3 regions of the Pseudoalteromonas sp. TAB23 genome follow, and region 1 is predicted to be linked to each of the others. Evidence: predicted binding sites of a transcription regulator. Region 1 holds the regulator's gene; each other region holds the start of a gene.
The links. Region 1 encodes LexA, which represses DNA repair genes until DNA is damaged. Its sites were predicted from a motif close to TACTGTATNNNNATACAGTA; they were not measured.
Positions count from the first base shown of each region.

Region 2: a site for LexA is predicted at 2,017-2,036, ahead of L654_RS0124860 (SulA-like leucine-rich domain-containing protein). Genes of this name have one in related genera too.
Region 3: a site for LexA is predicted at 5,188-5,207, ahead of L654_RS0112355 (YebG family protein). Genes of this name have one in related genera too.

Region 1 covers NZ_AUTP01000292.1:20,540-27,425, forward strand. Annotated here, with positions in the region: gene ctaD (cytochrome c oxidase subunit I) at 1-736, opposite strand, end outside; gene coxB (cytochrome c oxidase subunit II) at 736-1,878, opposite strand; gene lexA (transcriptional repressor LexA) at 2,362-2,979, opposite strand; gene L654_RS0118225 (PaaI family thioesterase) at 3,147-3,587, shown strand; gene L654_RS0118230 (hypothetical protein) at 3,588-3,968, opposite strand; gene L654_RS0118235 (membrane protein) at 4,281-5,006, shown strand; gene L654_RS0118240 (chaperone modulator CbpM) at 5,082-5,402, opposite strand; gene L654_RS0118245 (DnaJ C-terminal domain-containing protein) at 5,402-6,370, opposite strand; gene L654_RS0118250 (endonuclease) at 6,602-6,886, shown strand, end outside.
Region 2 covers NZ_AUTP01000366.1:9,397-16,282, reverse strand. Annotated here, with positions in the region: gene L654_RS0124870 (NCS2 family permease) at 1-1,177, opposite strand, end outside; gene L654_RS0124865 (SEL1-like repeat protein) at 1,296-1,760, shown strand; gene L654_RS0124860 (SulA-like leucine-rich domain-containing protein) at 2,059-2,493, shown strand; gene L654_RS0124855 (YchJ family protein) at 2,532-3,011, shown strand; gene L654_RS0124850 (diguanylate cyclase) at 3,086-4,003, opposite strand; gene L654_RS0124845 (DUF6172 family protein) at 4,195-4,497, opposite strand; gene L654_RS0124840 (VC2046/SO_2500 family protein) at 4,677-5,204, opposite strand; tRNA gene L654_RS0124835 (tRNA-Tyr) at 5,317-5,401, shown strand; tRNA gene L654_RS0124830 (tRNA-Tyr) at 5,451-5,535, shown strand; gene L654_RS0124825 (SprT family zinc-dependent metalloprotease) at 5,645-6,316, opposite strand; gene L654_RS0124820 (MHYT domain-containing protein) at 6,622-6,886, shown strand, end outside.
Region 3 covers NZ_AUTP01000220.1:21,103-27,988, reverse strand. Annotated here, with positions in the region: gene ccmI (c-type cytochrome biogenesis protein CcmI) at 1-702, shown strand, start outside; gene L654_RS0112370 (VacJ family lipoprotein) at 712-1,443, shown strand; gene L654_RS0112365 (HDOD domain-containing protein) at 1,506-2,732, opposite strand; gene putP (sodium/proline symporter PutP) at 3,065-4,543, shown strand; gene L654_RS0112355 (YebG family protein) at 4,819-5,136, opposite strand; gene L654_RS0112350 (helix-hairpin-helix domain-containing protein) at 5,449-5,745, shown strand; gene L654_RS0112345 (DUF6170 family protein) at 5,770-6,072, opposite strand; gene dsbB (disulfide bond formation protein DsbB) at 6,074-6,592, opposite strand.

The sequences.
Region 1 (6,886 bases):
GGTCGCCACCGCCTGCGGCATCAAAAAAGCTGGTCGCAAAATACTTATCGGTAAGTACCATAGTGACAGCCCCTGCAAGCACTGGCATTACCGCTATTAATAAAAAGGCAGTAATTAACCACGTCCATACAAATAAGGGCAACTTCATCCATGTCATGCCGGGAGCACGTAAGTTCACTATAGTTACAATCACATTGATTGCGCCCATTATTGAGCTAATCCCCATAATATGTACGGCAAATACAAACAATGCAGTATTATCATTACTGTATGTTGTAGACAGTGGTGCATAAAAAGTCCAACCAAATGCAGGACCCCCACCAGGCATAAATAACGATGCCAATAGGATTAAAAACGCAAACGGTAAAATCCAAAAGCTCCAGTTATTCATTCTTGGCAATGCCATATCTGGCGCGCCAATCATGAGTGGTATCATCCAGTTAGCAAGGCCTGTAAAGGCCGGCATAACCGCACCAAACACCATAATTAAACCATGCACTGTGGTCATTTGATTAAAAAAGTGAGGATCGACCAACTGTAAACCTGGTTGAAATAATTCAGCTCTGATCACCATGGCCATTCCACCACCAATTAAGAACATGGTCAGCGAAAAAATTAAATATAAACTACCTATATCTTTATGATTAGTTGTGTAAAGCCAGCGTTTAAAACCTTTAGCTGGGTGATGAGCATGATGAGCTTCATTGGCGTTAGGTTGTTCTACTATGCTACTCATTAGTTCGCCTCCACTTTGGCATCAAGTGCTGCCTGTATTTGACTCGGTTGAATAACATCACCCGTATCATTACCCCACGCATTACGTTTATAAGTAATAACCGCTGCTAATTGCTTTATAGATAACTGTTTGGCAAATGCTTGCATTGCCGTACCGGGTCGCCCATGGATAACTACATCAATGTGATCTTTTATATCGCCAAGCACTATAGGGCTGCCTTTAAGTGCAGGAAATACACCCGGTAACCCCATGCCAGTAGGCTGATGACATGCAGCACAATTGGCCATATATACTTGTTCGCCTAAAGTCATTAATTCTTCTTTTGGGAGGGTTTTATCAAGTAATGCGGCATCTGCTAATGCTGCTTTTTGTTTAGCTTGCTTTGCATCTGCAAGCCACGTTTTAAAATCAGCCTCAGATTTAGCGACCACCACAACGGGCATAAAGCCATGATCTTTACCACACAACTCAGCACATTGGCCTCGGTAAGTACCTTCTTCGTTTATGTTCGTCCATGTTTCGTTTATAAAGCCGGGATTCGCATCTTTTTTAACTGCAAAATCAGGTACCCACCAAGAGTGAATAACATCGTCAGAAGTCATTAAAAATCGTACTTTTTGATTTATTGGCAGTACGAGAGGTTTATCAACCTCAAGTAAGTAGTTAGGATTTTTATCTGCAAGATTCGCTATTTCATCTTGCGGGGTAGATAAAATAGAGTAGAACTCTACATCTTCACCCATATATTCATAATGCCATTTCCATTGCGAGCCTGTAATTTTAATAGTGAGATCAGCTTTGCTGGCATCTTCCATTGCAATTAGGGTTTTAGTGGCTGGTACTGCCATAGCAATTAAAATAACAAACGGGATTGCAGTCCAAAGTATTTCTACTTTAGTGCTTTCGTGAAATTGGGCAGGTACAGCCCCTTTAGATTTACGGTGATGAATAAGTGCCCAAAACATAATTGCGAACACTATCACCCCAATCACACAACATATTATAAATATGGTCATGTGCAGCTGATATACATTATTGCTTATATCGGTTACGCCTTTGCGCATATTGTATTGGCTGTTAGCCAAAACTGGGTGCGAAAAAACACATAATATAAGCCACAAGGTAGAGGTCAGTTTACCCATGTGACGGCTCCTTTGATGCTATTGCGAATGCAAAGCGAAGAGGCATACGGCTTAAACGCCAATTCGTTATTTTTATTTTTTTAGTCAATCTCATTTAATATTGATTGGTTTTGCTGCGCCAACAACGGGTTTGTGTATATTGTGTGTTCTCAAAACTAAAAAGCTGTGAGTTATTATTAGCTCAGCACATTAATAATTAGCTAAAAAATGAACAACAAGCAAGTTTTAGTATAAAAAACAATCAGGTGATATTGAGTAATTAATAAAAAATCAGTAACCAACTAGGTAACAGTAAGTTCAAAAGATGAGCAAAACAAAGGGGTTTAACGTATTCGGAGGGGGAAAATATAAGTGCAAAAAAGTTTACAGCTTAAATTGTCAGTGAGCTATTTATGCCCTATTTTTAGTGCGAATTTAAAACAAAAAATGCGTACTAATTAGTACGCATTTATAAAACTGCTTGTTTAAAAGCTATTTTTAAAGTCACATCCAATCAGCGTTTCTTATAACGCCAACGGCTAAGCCTTCAATATTAAAAGACTCATTCTCAAGATCTACTTCAATAGATTCAAAATCGTCGTTTTCAGCATGAAGTAATACTTTACGACCCGCTTTCTCAAGACGTTTTACAGTTACGTCTTCGTCTAGGCGGGCAACAATAACTTGCCCGTTTTCAGCGGTTTGAGTACGATGTACAGCAAGTAAATCACCATCCATAATACCAATATCTTTCATGCTCATACCGTTAACGCGTAGTAAAAAATCTGCAGCCGGTTTAAACATTAATGGATCGATTTTGCAGTGACTTTCAACGTGCTCTTGCGCCAAAATAGGTGAACCAGCAGCAACACGCCCTATAAGCGGTAAACCTAATTGCTCTGGCTCTTCTTCTTCAATTAACTGAATACCACGGCTTGCACCTGGTTTCATTTTAATTGCGCCTTTTTTAGCAAGTGCTTTTAAATGTTCTTCAGCAGCATTGGCACTTTTAAAACCTAATGTTTGCGCTATTTCAGCACGTGTAGGAGGCATACCAGTGTCTTTAATAAAAACTTTAATTAGTTCGAGTATTTGAGCTTGGCGGTTCGTTAATGGTCGCATACAACTGGTTTTCCATACAGTACATTTAACTGTGAGTATATACAGTTAAATAAAAATCGCAAATTTAAATTAAGCCTTAAAATAGCCAAAGTAATTTCACTTGTGTACATTTTAGGGATATAACTAAAGCTAGATTTATAAATGATTAAAAAAGCAAAGGAGTCATTATGAGTATTTGGTACCAGCCCATCACTTTAGAGCTGTGCAAGCAGTTAGAACAAGGCATTGATGGCCAAGGAACATTAATGAAAACCATGGGAATAGAAGTCACTGAAATTGGTGATGATTACTTAGTAGCCACTATGCCGGCAATTCCTGAGCATCATAACCCAATGGGAATGGTTCACGGCGGTGCTAACGTTGTACTTGCCGAAACAGTTGCCAGCTATGCAGCTAACTTTGTTGTCGATTTTACAAAATTTTACTGCGTGGGGCAGGAAATTAGCGCAAGTCATTTAAAAGCATCTCGCAACGGCACTTTAACAGCAACGGCAAGAGCGTTTCATATTGGCAAACGTAGTTCAGTGTGGGAAATAAAAATTACAAATAGCCGCAATGAGCTGTGCTGCGTATCAAAAATGACCGCAGCAGTCGTAGAGCGAAGGTAGTTACTTTTCGATTGGGTAAATTGTAATTTCCATACCCGCACCAATCGCAGATATACGCAATAATGTATCTGCATCTAAGGCTTGATTAAAGCACTTAGGTGAAGTGCCTGATTCAAAACCAATATCAAACGTTCTACGTGAACAGCTTAACCATTGTTTTAGCGCGTTACGCGAACACGATTCAATAAGCTCACATATATGGTTTATTGCTTTGTCAGGCGTGTTTACTACACCTGTTGCTTCAATACGCGCTAATTGACGGTATTCGTCTTTGTCATAATGTAAAATCGTCGCGACTTTTTTCAAGTCTGCCACTAGCAAACTAATATCTTGCTTTGATTCAAGCTCAAGATCTACATTTAAAAATTGAATTTCCGACATCGTTTCGTATTTATCCTCTAATAATTTCATTGCAAACTTTAACGCAGTTTTACCGTTATACCAAATCAACTATGCTCTATTAACCACTTTATATAGATATTTCGCAGCTTTTAAGTATTTTTTAGCGTTTAAAGCTAGCTGGATATCAAACACTCAGCTCAATTAACAAATAAGTCATGTTAGCAATTTAAGTGTAATCTTTTTTATTTTTAAATGATTACAGTAAGCTATAGTTTAAACTGCGACAAAATGTCGCAGTAACTAATCCCATTAATGTAATAAACTAGCCTCTAAAAATAATAAGACTAAAACATGAATAAAAAAATATTTAAGTATGCTCGCAAGTTACATAAATGGCTCGGTTATTTGCTCGCATTACAAATTTTAGCTTGGCTATTAGGTGGTTTAGTCATGAGCGCTATCCCTCTTGATAAAGTTCATGGGGAGCATCTTGCAACACGTACTCTTAATAACCCATTTACGCAGGCTGATTATGTTGCCTCCCTTGACGATATTGCATCTCAGGTGGTTAATCCAACACAAATAATTTTTGAGAACTTTTTAACCACACCTATAATTACAGTAATAAATAAAGATGAACAGCAAAGCTTTAACGGTATAACAGGCCGACCTTTTGAGCCGCCAACTAAAATACAAATTACCGCAAATGCTAAAGCACACTTACTTATTGATGATCAAGTGACAAGCGCTGTACTGCTAAAGCAAGGTATGCGAGAAGTTGGATATAAAACCAATGTTTGGCAGGTACAATTTGACGACACATTTAACACAACACTGTATTTGTCAGAAAATAACGGCAAAGTTATCACCGTTCGCAGCACACTATGGCGAATTTTCGACTTTTTTTGGATGTTACATATTATGGATTACGATGAGCGAGAGGATTTTAATAATCCGCTGCTTATTAGTTTTGCAGCAACCAGCGTACTTTTTTGCCTAAGTGGAATATTACTACTTATGCAAAACATACGACTAAAACGATTTATCCGAATTAAAAGTAAGAATAAATCAAAGTAGTCATATTGGTTTTTAAGAACTAGCGCACTCTCACCAAAGACTAAATAAGCCCTAGGAAGTACCCAAGGGCAGATTTTATTCCAAGTGTTTAAATCGACTCAAATGTCGCTTTAACATTTCGTTTTCGAAAATCAACTCATCACGCTCATCCAGCAATTGTAAAACTAAAGCTATTGCCGACCAATCTAACGAAAAGTCATGTTGAATACGGGCCGCTTTTTTAACTAAGGTCACTGCAGATACCGTAAATTGCCACTGCGTAACATGCTTCCCCTCAATTGGAACCGCAATATTGTGCTCAACTAGCTCATATAAAATTGCTTCGCTAATATCACTACTCAAACATAGCTCTTTGCTAGTAAGTAAATCATCTTTTTGTGTCACGATAATTTGCATTATGGCTTGCTCCAGTTATTACGGGGATCAAAGTGAGCTTTTTCGGCTAATTCTTCCCAAAGTTTTTTACTGGTATCATCAACAGATGTTGGATTAACAATTTTAAGCACAGCAAATAAATCACCTTTGGCTTTTTTACTCATTAATCCCTTACCTTTAATACGCAAGCGTTGACCAGACTGACTATTAGATGGAATAGTTAATTGGATTTTGCCTGCCAACGTAGGTAAATTTATTTTTGTACCAAGAGCCGCTTCCCATGGTGCAAGAGGGACGACTATATTTAGGTTATGACCTTCAACATCAAATAATGGGTGGGGCACTAAACTAATTTGTAAGTACAAATCGCCATTTTGCCCGTTCGCTGACCCTAATCCGCCTTGCCCTTTTAGTCGAATTCGTTCGCCATTTACTGAACCTGCGGGAATTTTCACTTTAAGTGATTTTTTAATTTCAGAGACACGACCACTACTATCTCGCTGCGGTAACATAAACTCAACAGGCTTAACGGTATCAACTAAAGTCTCTTCAAGAAAAATCGGGAACTCTATTTCCACATCTTGTCCTTTTTGCGCGCGAGCGGCGTTACTTCTGCTCTGCCCGGAACGATTGAATCCACCGGCGCCGCCAAACATTGAATTAACAAAATCAGAAAACTCTTGATCGGTTTGAGGATCGCTTTGCTGATAATTACTTTGCGATGAGGCATTGTTACCACCATAATTACCTTGCTGTTGACGAGCACGATTTTGTTGATGACGACGTAACTCGTCGTATTTAGTGCGTTCTTCTTTGTTATGAATGACTTCGTAAGCTTCTGCTATTTCTTTAAACTTATCTTCTGCTTGAGGCTCTTTGCTTACATCTGGGTGATATTTTCTGGCTAACTTTTTATAAGCTACTTTAACCGCTTTATCGTCTGCATCAGGCGATATTCCAAGCACTGCATAATAATCAACAAATTTCATTTGCAATCCAAATCCCCATATTGAGTAAGCTTTAAGCATACTCCTTAACGTATAATCTTGTGTGGTTAAAATACGATAAATAGTAAGAAATAAATGAATAGTGAAAATAACTTTGAATAAAAAATTAATCGGACACTTTTTAGTAATATAAGTGCAGGCCTTAAGTTAACTTTATCTTTTATCTTCAAGGCTTTAAACTGCCTGTTCCTGTAGTTCACATTTGTGATGGATATGACTCGATTTATTCTGGCCTTACTGGCTTGTTGTGTGTGTTTTTCGGTATCTGCCGAACAATTCACCCGTTTTTCAACAGCTAAAAGACATTTAATTAAAACCCTCCCTGACAACGCCAAAAGTATTTACTGCGGTTGTGATATTAAAAAAGAAGGCAAAAAACTCGTTCCTGATCCTTCTAACTGTGGTTACATTCCTCGAAATACACTTACCCGCTCAGGCAAAGTAAATGTGCGAGCACTACGCATTGAGTGGGAACATATTGTTCCGGCGTGGGAATTT
Region 2 (6,886 bases), on a different contig from region 1:
GTGCAATACCGTGCGCAATCGAAAACGTTAATGGTGTCATTAGTAGTACCACAGTAACAGGAATTGCATCGGTCATATCATCCCAGTTTACAAACTTTAAATTTTGCAGCATCAGAACAGCGACATATAAAATAGCGCCTGCCGTAGCATAAGCCGGTACCATTTGTGCAAGCGGTGCAAAAAACATCATTAGTAAAAAGCAAATACCTACAACTACAGCCGTTAAACCAGTTCGTCCGCCAACAGATACGCCAGCAACCGATTCTATATACGATGTAGTCGTAGACGTACCTAGCATCGCACCTGCAATTGTTGCTGAGCTGTCAGCACTTAATGCGCGTCCTAAACGAGGCATGTTACCTTTTTCATCAGCTAAACCTGCTTTTTGAGTTACCGCAACTAATGTACCCGAAGTATCAAAAAGATCGACAAACAAGAAAGCAAAAATAACACTCATCATTGATATATCAAAAGCGGCTGCAAAATCTAGCTGCATAAAAGTAGGCATTATTGATGGTGGCATAGCCATAACACCGTGATATTCAACAAGCCCCAAACTTAAAGCAATGCCAGTCACTAATAAGATACTAATAAGCACGCCACTTTTAAAATCGCGGTATAAAAGCGCTGCAATTACAAAAAAGCTTAATATAGCCAGTAACGGTCCTGGAGAAGTAATGTCGCCCAACTGCACTAATGTTGCCGGGCTTGAGACAATAATGCCTGCATTTTTAAGGGCAATTAATGCTAAAAAAGCACCTATACCCGTTGCGATTGCTCGCTTGAGCACCAGAGGTATGGCATTAATAATCCACTCTCTGACTTTAAATAAGCTTAAAAACAAAAATATACAACCCGACATAAATACAGCCCCTAACGCGGCTTGCCAGGTATACCCCATTCCTAATACGACACCATACGTAAAAAAGGCATTTAGCCCCATACCAGGCGCTAATGCTAATGGATAATTAGCCCATAAACCCATTATAAAACAGCCTATCGCAGCTGCTATACATGTCGCTACAAATGCAGCCCCTTGATCCATCCCAGCCTCTGCAAGCATAGCCGGGTTTACAAATACAATGTATACCATAGTTATAAAGGTAGTTAGGCCAGCAACGCATTCGCGTTTAACTGTTGAATTATTTTCGCTCAGTTTAAATAAGGCTTCGAACATAATAAACTTGTGATAGTAAAAAGTGGCGAGATTTTAACATAAAAATTATCTTTTACAGGACATTTTACCTTGCTATATACTAAACTGTTAGAGTAGTTAAAATAATAAATGAACCAATATGCTTAAAACAACACCTTGTGAGCAAGACTTAGAGCAACAGCTAGATAATATTTTAGGTTTTGTTACTCAACCCGAAAATACCTCTGTGCCCGTTGATAATAAAAAAGATGGGCAAAGTACGTTAAATAAAGCCCTATATTATTTAAAAAATAATCAAGCTCCATTGGCTGCAAAATGGATGCGACTTGCTGCAATGGCGGGAAACCATAGAGCACAGTTTTATTTAGGTTTATTTTTTGTGAAAGGTGAAGGCGTGCCACAAAGTGTATTTCATGCTGTAGCTTGGTTAAGCTTAGCAAGTAGCCAAGGGTACGCCCCTGCCACTGCAGCGGTTACAGATATACGCAAACATATCGAAACTAAGCGATTTAAAGATGCTCAATGTTATGCGGCAAGTTTGTACGAACAAATCCACCAACTCCAGTTTTCTCATATGATCCCTCGCACGAGTGAAAACACATAAGCTAGCTATGGCAGAAGTACTGTATGCAGTGTTAAAAAATACTGTATATGGTTATAAAGATAATCCTATACAGTATGAAACCCCAAAATGAAGACACTACTCAAAAATTTATTTTTAGAATACCTCCTCAAAAATAATTCCATAACAAGCTGATTAATAAAGAATTATAAATTCAAAAAATAAAAACAATGATCAAAAGCTGAATAACTGTACAAATAAATAGCATAAAAGGCTTGCACGAAAGCACTGTATAAACTACTGTATATGAATACTGTATAAAAACCCAGTGAGTGAAATTATGTTACAGCCTATTACCGTAAGAACAGTTAAAAGTTACCAACAAGACGAGCAAAGCGATTGCGTAAATTTAATTCAAATTGAAGATGAAATTTCAGCGACCTTTGAGCTTTTAAAAGTATTACACCAATACAATAGCTCTAATGCATGGACGTTACTAATTGCTCCAGATCATGTACCTAGCAAAGCTTTACTTGACTCATGCTCTATTGATACAAGTAAATTACTTGTTATTAGACAAAAGCACCTAGTAAATTTAGAGTATGTATTAAATTCTGCATTACATAACGGAAACTTTGCAGCGGTAATTACCTGGACCGATATAGTTAATAACCAACTACTTACGAATTTATCGTTCGATTTAAGTAAAACGAATACAAAACTATACTGTTTTACTAAAAAGTCTCAAACAACAGAGATACCACTCGCCCAATAAGCTTGTTAAACTAATGTTTTAGACTTTGTATTATTATTATGACTTCACTCAATATCACATTATGTTTTTGCAGCAGTGGGCACAATTATGCCGATTGCTGCGAGCCACTTCACTTATCTGTTAAGCAAGCTGACTCTCCTGAACAACTTATGCGCTCACGATTCAGCGCTTATGTTATTAAAAATGCAGAATATGTTTATCAAACCTACGCAAAAGAAAAACAAGCTGAAAATTCGGTTAAAGAAATCAATGATTTTGCTAACAGCTGTCGATTTATAAATCTTGATGTAATTGGGTCAAGCCATGATGACGATACTGGGACTGTAGAATTTAAAGCCCAATATTTTTATCAAAACTTATTTTGTGAGCTTCACGAAAAATCGCAGTTTATTAAAGAAAACACTCAATGGCGTTATTTAGATGGCACTATATATCCTGTTGAAGATATTAAAGTGGGCAGAAATGATGACTGCCCATGTGGTAGCAATAAAAAGTACAAAAAATGTCATAGCGTGTAATAAATAATCTTATTTGATATTTATCACCTACAAGGTGTTTTTAAGTGGCAAAGTGATTTATTAGCTAGCTAAACTTAAAAACACACTTGGTTACGACCTTGCATTTTAGACTCATACATTTTTTCATCTGCGATCTGCAAGGTGTTTTTGTTATTTACGTACGGTTGTAGGGTTGCACCGCCAATACTAATAGTCACAAAGTCATATTCTGAATATCTGTGTAATATTCCTAAATCGACCACATTTTGTTTAATTTTATCAGCAACACAAATTGCACCTTCAGTGCTTGTATGCGGTAGAACAACTACAAACTCTTCGCCGCCGTAACGCGCAACAAAATCGGTTGGCCTTTGCAAACTATTAGTAATAGTTTGTGCAACAAGGTTTAAAACCGTATCGCCTTGCACATGACCATAAAGATCGTTGTATTGCTTAAAGTAATCTATATCGATGAGTAATAGTGCATAGTCGACTTTTTCTCGTAAGGCGCTTCGTTCCATTTTAGAAAAATGCGCATCAAAATAACGACGATTGAATACCTTTGTTAAATCATCTAGAAATACTTTTTGATTGAGTAAGTCATGTTGTAATTTTAACGTTATATGCGCACGAACTCTTCTAAATAATGTTTCTTTTTTAATCGGCTTTTTAATGAAATCGACAGCTCCGGCTTCCCAGCACTCTTCTTCTTCGTTTTCAAAGGATGTAACAAAAATAACTGGGATATCCTGTGTTTCAGTATTATTTTTTAATTTTAAACATGTATCAATACCACTCATTCCACCCATATTAATATCGAGTAGGACTATATCGGGTACATTTACATTACAAATTTCAATTGCTTCTTCACCACTTCCAGCTGTTGTCACATTAAAATGCTCAGATAATATTTTTTTCAATACGATTAAGCTTAATAACTGATCGTCAACTATAAGTACTTTAGAATTCTTTAAACTTAATTTCAATTGATGGTCAGAGTAATTTATTGGCATAGAAAAATGTTTTGTTTTTTAATTAAAAACAGCCTATAGCATCACATTTTGTTATGCAAATGTTAATAAAAAAGAATTCTACTTATTAGTTACTAATAAAAATGATTTATGGTGAATCTTTATTGCATAAAAACAAAAAATGAGCCACTTGGGCTCATTTTATAACTTTGAATACTTAATTTAGTTAAGTATTATTCGTCATCATCTAAATCTAACTGTTGACGTTGAGCAGGTCGAGCTAAAATCTCTACATAGAAAGAGGTCAAACCTTGCTTTTCAATTTCGCCAATTTGGTTACTTAATTCAGCAACGTGCACAACTTGCGCATCTTCAGCTGTGTTACCAAACTTACAGTCAAATGCCCAATAGTCAGCATCTTCAGGTAGCGTTTTATTACGCTCTCTTTTCAAATATTTTTTCACTTCGTGCTTTGCAGCATCAACCATACGAGGGTATTTGATTTTCTCGTGATTTAGCGTGAATGTTTTCTTCATTACGTTCCTAATTACCTTGGTTTAATGATAATGGCATTTCATGTCATACCATTTGACGCCATTATAGCAATTGCATTTAATTTTTGGATGCTTTTTTTTCATTAAATCAATTATTAGCAAATATATAAAGCAGACCCGTTATAAAGCATATATTAACTGGTGATTATTACAATCATATATCACACCGCAATGAGCTGAAGTGGTTGATGTAATGCATCATTATTAAGGCTGTCGTAAAAAGCAGCTGCATCTATTGGGGGATTAGCTAGTTGGGTTTGTTCGCTTTTAATTCTTCTTCTGACGGCAAGCTCACAGTTATCTATTATATTAAGTGGAATATGCTTATCATCATTTCTAATCGCAAGTGGTTCAGGGCTTAAGCATTGTCTTAACTTAATACTTGTCATACCACAGTGCTCTCCTTCTTGAGATATTAATGATGCATTAAATTGTCCAACCAACATATTATATTCATCAGGGGCTAAAAGTTGCTTTGGACCTGCGCCAAATTGCTTTCTTAACGCCTCTTCTTCTATAACTAAATTATCTGTTTCAGTTTTTGGTAAATGAAATTGACTAAAGTCGAGTGCGTCATGTGACAGCATCGCTAATAATAGTGCAAATTCGCCACGGCGATTTTCATGCACACTATTATTGAGTCTACTGTTTAACTGACTCTCTGTGATTAACAAATCATCTATTTGCATAGTCTTTAGCCGATTGTGGTAACTGATAGATATTTATCGGCTTTATTTCAATTTTCTTTAGCTTTTTTCTTTACTTAAATACGCAATTTGCTATTATCAGCGCCGTTGCATTGGAGGGGTTCCCGAGCGGCCAAAGGGATCAGACTGTAAATCTGACGGCTCAGCCTTCGCTGGTTCGAATCCAGCTCCCTCCACCACTTTTCTTACCGCTAAGTTAAGTGGGGCCAAATGCAATAAAATTAGTGTGGAGGGGTTCCCGAGCGGCCAAAGGGATCAGACTGTAAATCTGACGGCTCAGCCTTCGCTGGTTCGAATCCAGCTCCCTCCACCACTTCTCTACTATTCCTATATTCCTATATTCCTATATTCCTATATTCCTATATTCCTATATTCCTATATTCCTATATTCCTATATTCCTATATTCCTATATTCAGTAACATCAAAACACCCACTGTAAACTCATACCATTTTGTTTTAACCAATTAGATGATGTTTTGTAATCGGGGAAAAACGCCTCTACTCGCTGCCAAAAAGCTTTGCTATGATTTAAATACTTTAAATGGGCAAGCTCATGAACAATCACATAATCTATAGCGTGGTAAGGAGCACCTATAAGATGTAAATTAAAAGTGAGTTCTCGCTTGCTATTACAACTCCCCCACTTTCGTTTATAAACACCTATTTTTAAATCATTTGGCAACTCTTCACCCATTTGAGTACAGAAATACGCTAAACGCATCTCTATGTATGCAATAAGCTGCTCTTTTAAATAAGTCTCTAATAGCTGTCGATACTTTTGATTAGTGTTTTTAACTCGAGGAGATATTGTAATAAGTAAGTGGTCATCATACGGGGTTACTTTGGAATCTTGGCCTGAGTCCAGTTTCAAATAAATAGTTTCTGAAAAAACACTTATTTTTTTAGATTCAACAGGGTACTGCTTAGTGTCCTCAATTAAAAATTGTTTTTTTAATTGTTCTGCAACCCACTCTTGTTTGTCAAATAACCAAGTATCAATGTGTTTTTTTGCGACAAAATGTGGCGCATACACAGTTACCTTTTGACTATGCACTTTTATTGCGACTGTTTTGCGTCTAGTACTCTTTTTCAATTGATATTCAAACACGACCTAAACTCTAAATATTGCATCCGTTTATATAATCCATATTACCATCAATTTTAAACTCTTAAGCATAAAGTCGCACTTAACTCCTAATCCGCTTTATTATAATAAGCTATAGATTGAGCCGTCTATTTTATTTGAATTGAAAGTTAAAACATTTTATTTACTTCAATAACAAAACAATAAATAAACTTGCTTAAAATTCGTCACTTTATAGCGCGATTAGAAATAACGGTTCATTTATTAGTAAATTAGATTAAACTTGTAAAATAAAGATTATATTTCGAGCCGTTATGCTATCAGCTTTCTTCATTACAGACCAAGATCCAAGCCTAATACTTAATGGGGTATACGACCCTCTTCTAGTCTCAATGTCTGTATTAATAGCCATTTTTGCTGCTTTTTTTACTACTAAGCTCATTGATTTAGCAAAAGAGACTAAATTCCCTCGTTATCAACGTTTAGCAAATATAACCGCAGCAACTGTATTTTCTTCTGGTATTTGGAGTATGCACTTTATAGGTATGTTAGCTTTTTCGCTATGTACTAATATAAGCT
Region 3 (6,886 bases), on a different contig from region 1:
GACATGGCGCAGCAGTCATTTGATAAAGCACTTCGTATGAATCCTGATAATATGCAGGTACTTATTAGTTATAGCCAAGTTTTATTACTAGAAGGCAGCGAAGCTAATATGACTCGTGCGGCAGGTATGCTCTCAAAAGTACTAAAAGTTGAGCCTACCAATTTAGATGCAATTTCCTTATTAGCACTCATTGCTTATGAGCGTAAAGATTGGCCTCAAGCCAAAGCTGCATTTGAAGTTTTACTTGCGAGTATGGAAAAAAATGATTCTCGTTATAGCATGATCTCTGAGCGTATCGCTGATATAGAGAAGCAAATGCAAACGGAAGGCTCTGTTATGCCAGTTACTACTACAACAGGTGCTATTGCAGTTACAGTCGACATTGCAAAAGAGCTTATAGATAAACAGCCAAAAGACGGTATCTTGTTTATATTTGCAAAAGCAGTAAGTGGTTCGCCAATGCCATTAGCTGCTGTTAAACTCGCTAATTATTCATTTCCAATTACAGTTGAGTTGAGTGATAGTAGTGCAATGGTTGCAGGGCTTAACTTATCTAGTGCAGAAAATATTATTATTTCGGCGCGTATTTCTATAGATGACTCGGTTATGCCAAGTTCTGGTGAGCTAGAAGGTCATTCAGAGTCGTTAAAGCGTGAAAGTGTAAGTGACTACCAACTTCAAATTGATACATTAATACCTTAAGGACGTTAGATGTTAAAACACAGTTTTACTTTTTTATGTTTATTGATACTAGCCGGGTGTGCTCAAGTACCACAAAGCAAAGTAGATGACAGAGATCCGCTGCAAAGTATTAATCGTCCGTTATACGACTTTAATATGGATGTACTGGATGCTTATTTATTGCGCCCAGTTGCTGTAGGTTATGTTGAAGTAACGCCTGTACCGGTAAGAAATGGTATTGTTAATTTCACAGGTAATATTACAGCACCTGTCGATATGATTAATGCGGGTTTGCAAGGTAAGCCGGGTAATGCAAGTGTGAGCTTAGCGCGTTTTTTAGTTAACTCTACGGTTGGTATTTTTGGTATTTTTGATGTTGCCAGTTCACTTGGTCTTGAAATTGTAGATGAAGACTTTGGACAAACGTTAGGTGTATGGGGCGTGGGTGATGGCGCTTATTTAATGCTACCTGGCATGGGTCCTACAACAGCACGTAACCTGACCGGTGATGTAGTCGACAACTTTGTATTACCCGAAGTTGCGCTAACGACTCCACAAACTATTCTAGTGTTTGTTTTAAAAGCAGTTGAGGCGCGTGCATCATTAATCCCACAAGAAGGGCTATTAAATGATTCACTTGATCCGTACTTATTTGTAAAAGATATCTACTTTCAGCGTCAAATTTATGAGCTGTACGATGGCAACCCACCTATAAAAGAAGAGCCAGCTGATTTTGATGAAGACTTTTTAGAAAGTTTATAATTGAAAAGCCACTCACAAAAACGCCAGCTAAATGCTGGCGTTTTTATTTGCTGTTTATATATTTATTTTTCGTTCACTACTAACTGCATTTGTTCATTAACCCAAGCTAGCGCTTCATGATAAGCATCGGGAACTTTTTCACCTAGATTTAGCTCTTTCGTTAGCTCGTTTGCAGCTGACCAGTTTGCTTGTTCGTAGTATTTAACTAAGTTTAAATATTTTGCTAGCAAGCCTTCATCGTTTAATAGCGCTGCTTTTATGTCATTAGAAAGTGGAAGCTTTTTCATGACGCTTTCCATACTCTCATCCAAAATAGCATCCATTAGTGACATCATACCGGTTAAAAATGCCATGCCAGTATCTTTAAACTGCCCATGGGATATAGCGAGTAATTCAGCAAATCGAGCGCGCGTAAGCGATAGCCTAATTAGCTCTACAGGTTTATCTGCTGATACTTGTGCTGCAAACAGTAGTGACAATAGCTTTTTAATTTCATTGGCGCCAAGCACTATAAGGGCTTGCTTAATGGTACTTATTTCTGCACGTCTTGCAAATGCGGCAGAATTTGAATACCTAAGTAATTTATAAGATAGGTTTACATCACGTTCAAACACATCAGTGATTTTCTTAAGATCCATATCAACACTTGATGTTTCGTAAAGTAATTCAGCTAATGCCATTTCTGATGGTGGTAGAGCCTTACTTTGTACCATTTCAGGTTTTGAGAAGAAAAATCCTTGGAAATAATCAAACCCAAGCTCTAAAGCTTGTTGGTAAATTTCATAGGTTTCTACTTTTTCGGCAAGTAACTTAATATGTGAGTGCGGTTTTAAATCGTTTAGAACCGTTTTTATTGTATCTATATCGGATGCTAAAAAGTCTATTTTAATAATATCAATAAATGGGTAAAAATGACGCCATACAGGTTGATGAATATAGTCATCAAGAGCAATAGTGTAACCTTTATCTTTTAAATCTTTAACAATAGCTAATAAACGCTTACCAGGCTGGATAGTTTCAAGTATTTCTACAACTATAGTGTCTTTACCTAGTAGAGTAGGGTAACCCTTTGATAGTGTTTCTAGGGTGAAGTTTATATAGGCAGGTTTATTGTCAGTTAAATCTTCTAAACCAAAATTAAACTGGCTACCCTCTATAAGTCGTGTTGTTGCTTCGTCACCATCTATATCGGGAAATACGTTATCAACGCCATCACGAAATAAAAGCTCATAACCGATAAGTTTTTTATCTCTATCTAAAATCGGTTGACGTGCAGCGTAAAAATACATAAACAGTTCCGTAAGAGTGATGTAATTGGGTATTGTAATAATATATGGCAAAAGATTCAAAATAGCATTACGTATATTTGCATGATTAATAAATTATCATTATAAATTAAGGTGTTTCTTCTATTTAATTTATTATATTTTACCAATTCGCTTTAAAATTATTCAACATGAGTATTTTTGTATCAGCTGGAAGCAACAAGTTGGAGATTTTATTGTTAGGCATGATATAGTCAGCGAGAATGGTTTTTATCCTAATAGTGTCTTTATTATAATATTTTAAGAGTCAATATTCGGATCAAGAGCCTGTTATTAATAATTATGCGGAGGCTAATTTGGAAACAGGAATGATTATTTCACTAGCATTATATTTTGTTGTAATGTTAGGTATCGGACTATATGCATATAAGCAATCTACTGGCGATGTATCAGGTTACATGTTAGGTGGACGAAATCTATCACCAAGTGTTGCTGCACTATCTGCAGGTGCATCTGACATGAGTGGCTGGATTTTAATGGGCCTACCTGGTGCGATGTTTGTTACTGGTTTTAGTAGTACATGGATAGCAATTGGTTTGGTGATTGGTGCTTGGTTAAATTACCTGTTAGTTGCACCTAGATTACGTGTGTACACTGAAAAAGCAAATGACTCTATAACAATCCCAGATTACTTCTCAAATCGCTTCAATGATAAGTCAAACTTATTACGTGTTGTATCTGCTGTTGTTATTATAGTCTTCTTTACTCTTTACACGTCATCTGGTGTTGTAGCCGGCGGAAAATTGTTTGAAAGCTCATTTGGTTTAAGTTATGAAGTGGGTTTATACATTACAACGGGTGTCGTTGTTTTATACACTTTGTTTGGTGGCTTTTTAGCGGTTAGCTTAACTGATTTCGTGCAAGGTTGTATTATGTTCATCGCGCTGATTCTAGTGCCTACCGTTGCATACTCTTTACTTGAACAACCTCTAGAATCTACTTTACATAGTGTAAATCCAGATATGCTTAACTGGATTGGAGCAGGCTCTGCATTAGGTATTATTTCTGCAATGGCATGGGGTTTAGGTTATTTTGGTCAACCACATATCATCGTTCGTTTTATGTCGGTACGTAGTGTTAAGGATATGCCTAAAGCTCGCCGTATTGGTATGACATGGATGATTGTTGCTGCCCTTGGTGCTGTTGGTACTGGTATATTTGGTGCTGCTTATACTTATGAAAATAATATTATAGTTGAAGATCCTGAAACGATTTTCCTAATTCTTTCTGAGTTATTGTTCCACCCACTTATTGCTGGCTTTTTACTAGCTGCAATTTTGGCTGCTATCATGAGTACTATCTCATCGCAATTGCTAGTAAGCTCAAGTTCATTGACTGAAGATTTATATAAAACATTTTTACGTAAAGATGCTAGCGACTTTGAACTAGTTACTGTTGGTCGAATTAGCGTTGCATTTGTTGCCCTGTTTGCAATTTATTTAGCGTACGATAGAGATAGCTCTATTTTAGACCTAGTAAGTAATGCATGGGCAGGCTTTGGTGCTGCTTTTGGACCACTTGTATTGTTTAGCCTTTATTGGAAACGTATGAATTTTGCTGGCGCCTTATCTGGTATGTTAGTAGGTGCGTTTACAGTGCTTGTTTGGATTTATGGTCCGTTTACTATTAATGGTGAAAGTTTAAGTAGCTTTATGTATGAAATAGTACCTGGCTTTATTTTAGCGAGTATCGCAATTGTTGTTGTTAGCTTAGTAACAAAAGAGCCAGAGCAAAACATCACTGCTTTATTTGATGAAGTAGAAAAAGAGCTTTAAATAGCAATTACTATTCATTTTAAAATGAGTAGTAAGTAATACCAATCCGCGATAATACTTAATCATTTTGCGGTGCTAAACGTGTTGCTACCGGCGTTAAAAAATTATCATTTAGAACAACTAAATATCAAATTTTTTGCCTAGCTATCAACACGTTTTTCCACCCTCAAAATAGATCACTTAATTAAGCGAATTGGTATAATAAAAAAGGGAGCAACTAAGTTGCTCCCTTTTTTATTTAGTTTGTCCCGTCCGAGGAGAGGACAATCTACGAGTTAACTTGCTTTTTTATCGTTGTTATCTTCAATTGATGCAACGTTATCTGACTTTTTACTTTTTGCTGGCGCTTTGGTAACAACTGGATCTTTGCCGCCCTTTAATATGGTCATAAAGTCATCTTTGCTTTTCGCTATTTCTAAAGCAAGTGATTCAATTTGTTGCTCACTAAGCGGTACGTCTACCTTTTCTAGCATTAGCTCAAGTGATTCTGCTATATCGAGCATCTTGTCATAAGCATCAGCTTCTTTTTTGGTAGTAAACGTCATACGCTCGACTCCGTTTCGTTCTACAACATATTTAACAACAACAGCCATGATTTCTCCTGCAAAATTGCTTGGCACCGTGGTTTCTAAAAACCATTAGATTACTGTTTTTATGTACAGTAATGGTTTGGGCGTAAATTTGCAAGCGCGAAGTATTAATTTTTAGGTGTCTTAAATTTGACAAAAAACGGTAACTTTACTTTAGTTAAGCAATCACTTGTTGTACCAGCTGCATTTTCAGGATTTCGGATCATAGTGATAATGCGTTTAGGTACACTTTAAATGATGAGCTTTTCAGTTCCTTACTTTTTGGTTTTCCTGAGCAACATTCAAAATTAAGAAAGAAGAATAGGGACAAGTTTGATGAAAACGTTAAAAAATTTATTCATAATAAGCTTATTATGCTTACTACCTGCAACTACCGTATATGCACAACTATCGGAAGTAACTAAGCAAATGCCTCAAGTTGAGACAATTAGTATAAATAATGCTGATGCAGAGATGCTTGCTAAGCTACCAGGTATAGGTAAGAAAAAAGCGCAGGCAATTGTGGATTATCGTGAAGAAAACGGCGAATTTAAAAGCGTCAGTGATTTATCGCAAGTTAAAGGAATTGGTAAAAAACTATTAGCTAAATTAGAGGGGAAAATTTCACTTTAATAGCAGTAGATAACAATCAGGGCGCTATGCGCCCTGATTAAATTGTTTTAATGCATCGCTTAAGTGTTTTTTAGCAAAGTTGATTTCAATAGGTGTTGTTAAAAGTGGGTAGCAAAGTCCGCCGAGTATCAAAAACGGGATTAATATCCAACCTTTAAATACCGTGAATATTAAAAATAGTGGACTTAGTAATATTAATTTAATAATACGTAGTAAGACTTTATCTGTCGGCGATAGCATACTTAAAGAAAGTGCTATTACGTCCTGACGCTTGCGTACCTTTAGGTGTTTAAGCTCATCTAATTGGCTTGAAAAAAATGTAAACATATCAAATCGACTTTTTAATTAATAAACGGCCAATAACTATAATAAATAGTGTTAGTGAGAAAATCCCAAATATAATTTCCATCCAAGCAGGCATGCTCAAACCAACAAATTGCCAATCTATATTTCCACAATCCCCGGTCGCCTGAAAAAAGCTAGGTATCCATTCATGTAACGGCATAAACGATGGGAAGTTTGGTTCAAACTCACAGCTAAATGCAAAAGGGTCTGTGGTGGTTTGCATATCAATATGCTCGCGAGCAATTAAATATCCCCAAACACTCGATACACCCCAAATTACATACGCTAATATACGAACTGCTTTGCTCTGTGGTTTAGTCGAACCTACAATTCCTGCGCCTAATAGACCCAGTACGGCTGTACGTTGATATATGCACATTATGCAAGGCGCCAATCCCATTTGGTATTGAAAGAAAAGGGCGCTCACTTCAAGTAAAAAAACGATAGCTGTAAATAAAAGCCACGGGGTACGTTGGGTGGGTAATTGCGCAAGCCAGTTCATAAAAATTCCGCGTTTAAATAAGACGTTAGATTATGACCTAGGATAATGTATGCGGCAACAAAAAGGAAAAAAAAGCTACCGAAGTCGCTTTTTATAAGATGAAATTATTGACCACTCAATGCAGCCTCAGCAGAGGCTAAATGATGTTCTATTAGTTCCCATCGATACATAAGCTTAGTTATATCGCTTACTTATACAACATTGGTGCATTGCCTAAAAAATTCTTTAAAGTTGCAGTTAGAGCGCTCTGTTGCATAGGTGTTCTTTTTTAATGTACTTATGTGTTTTAAGTTG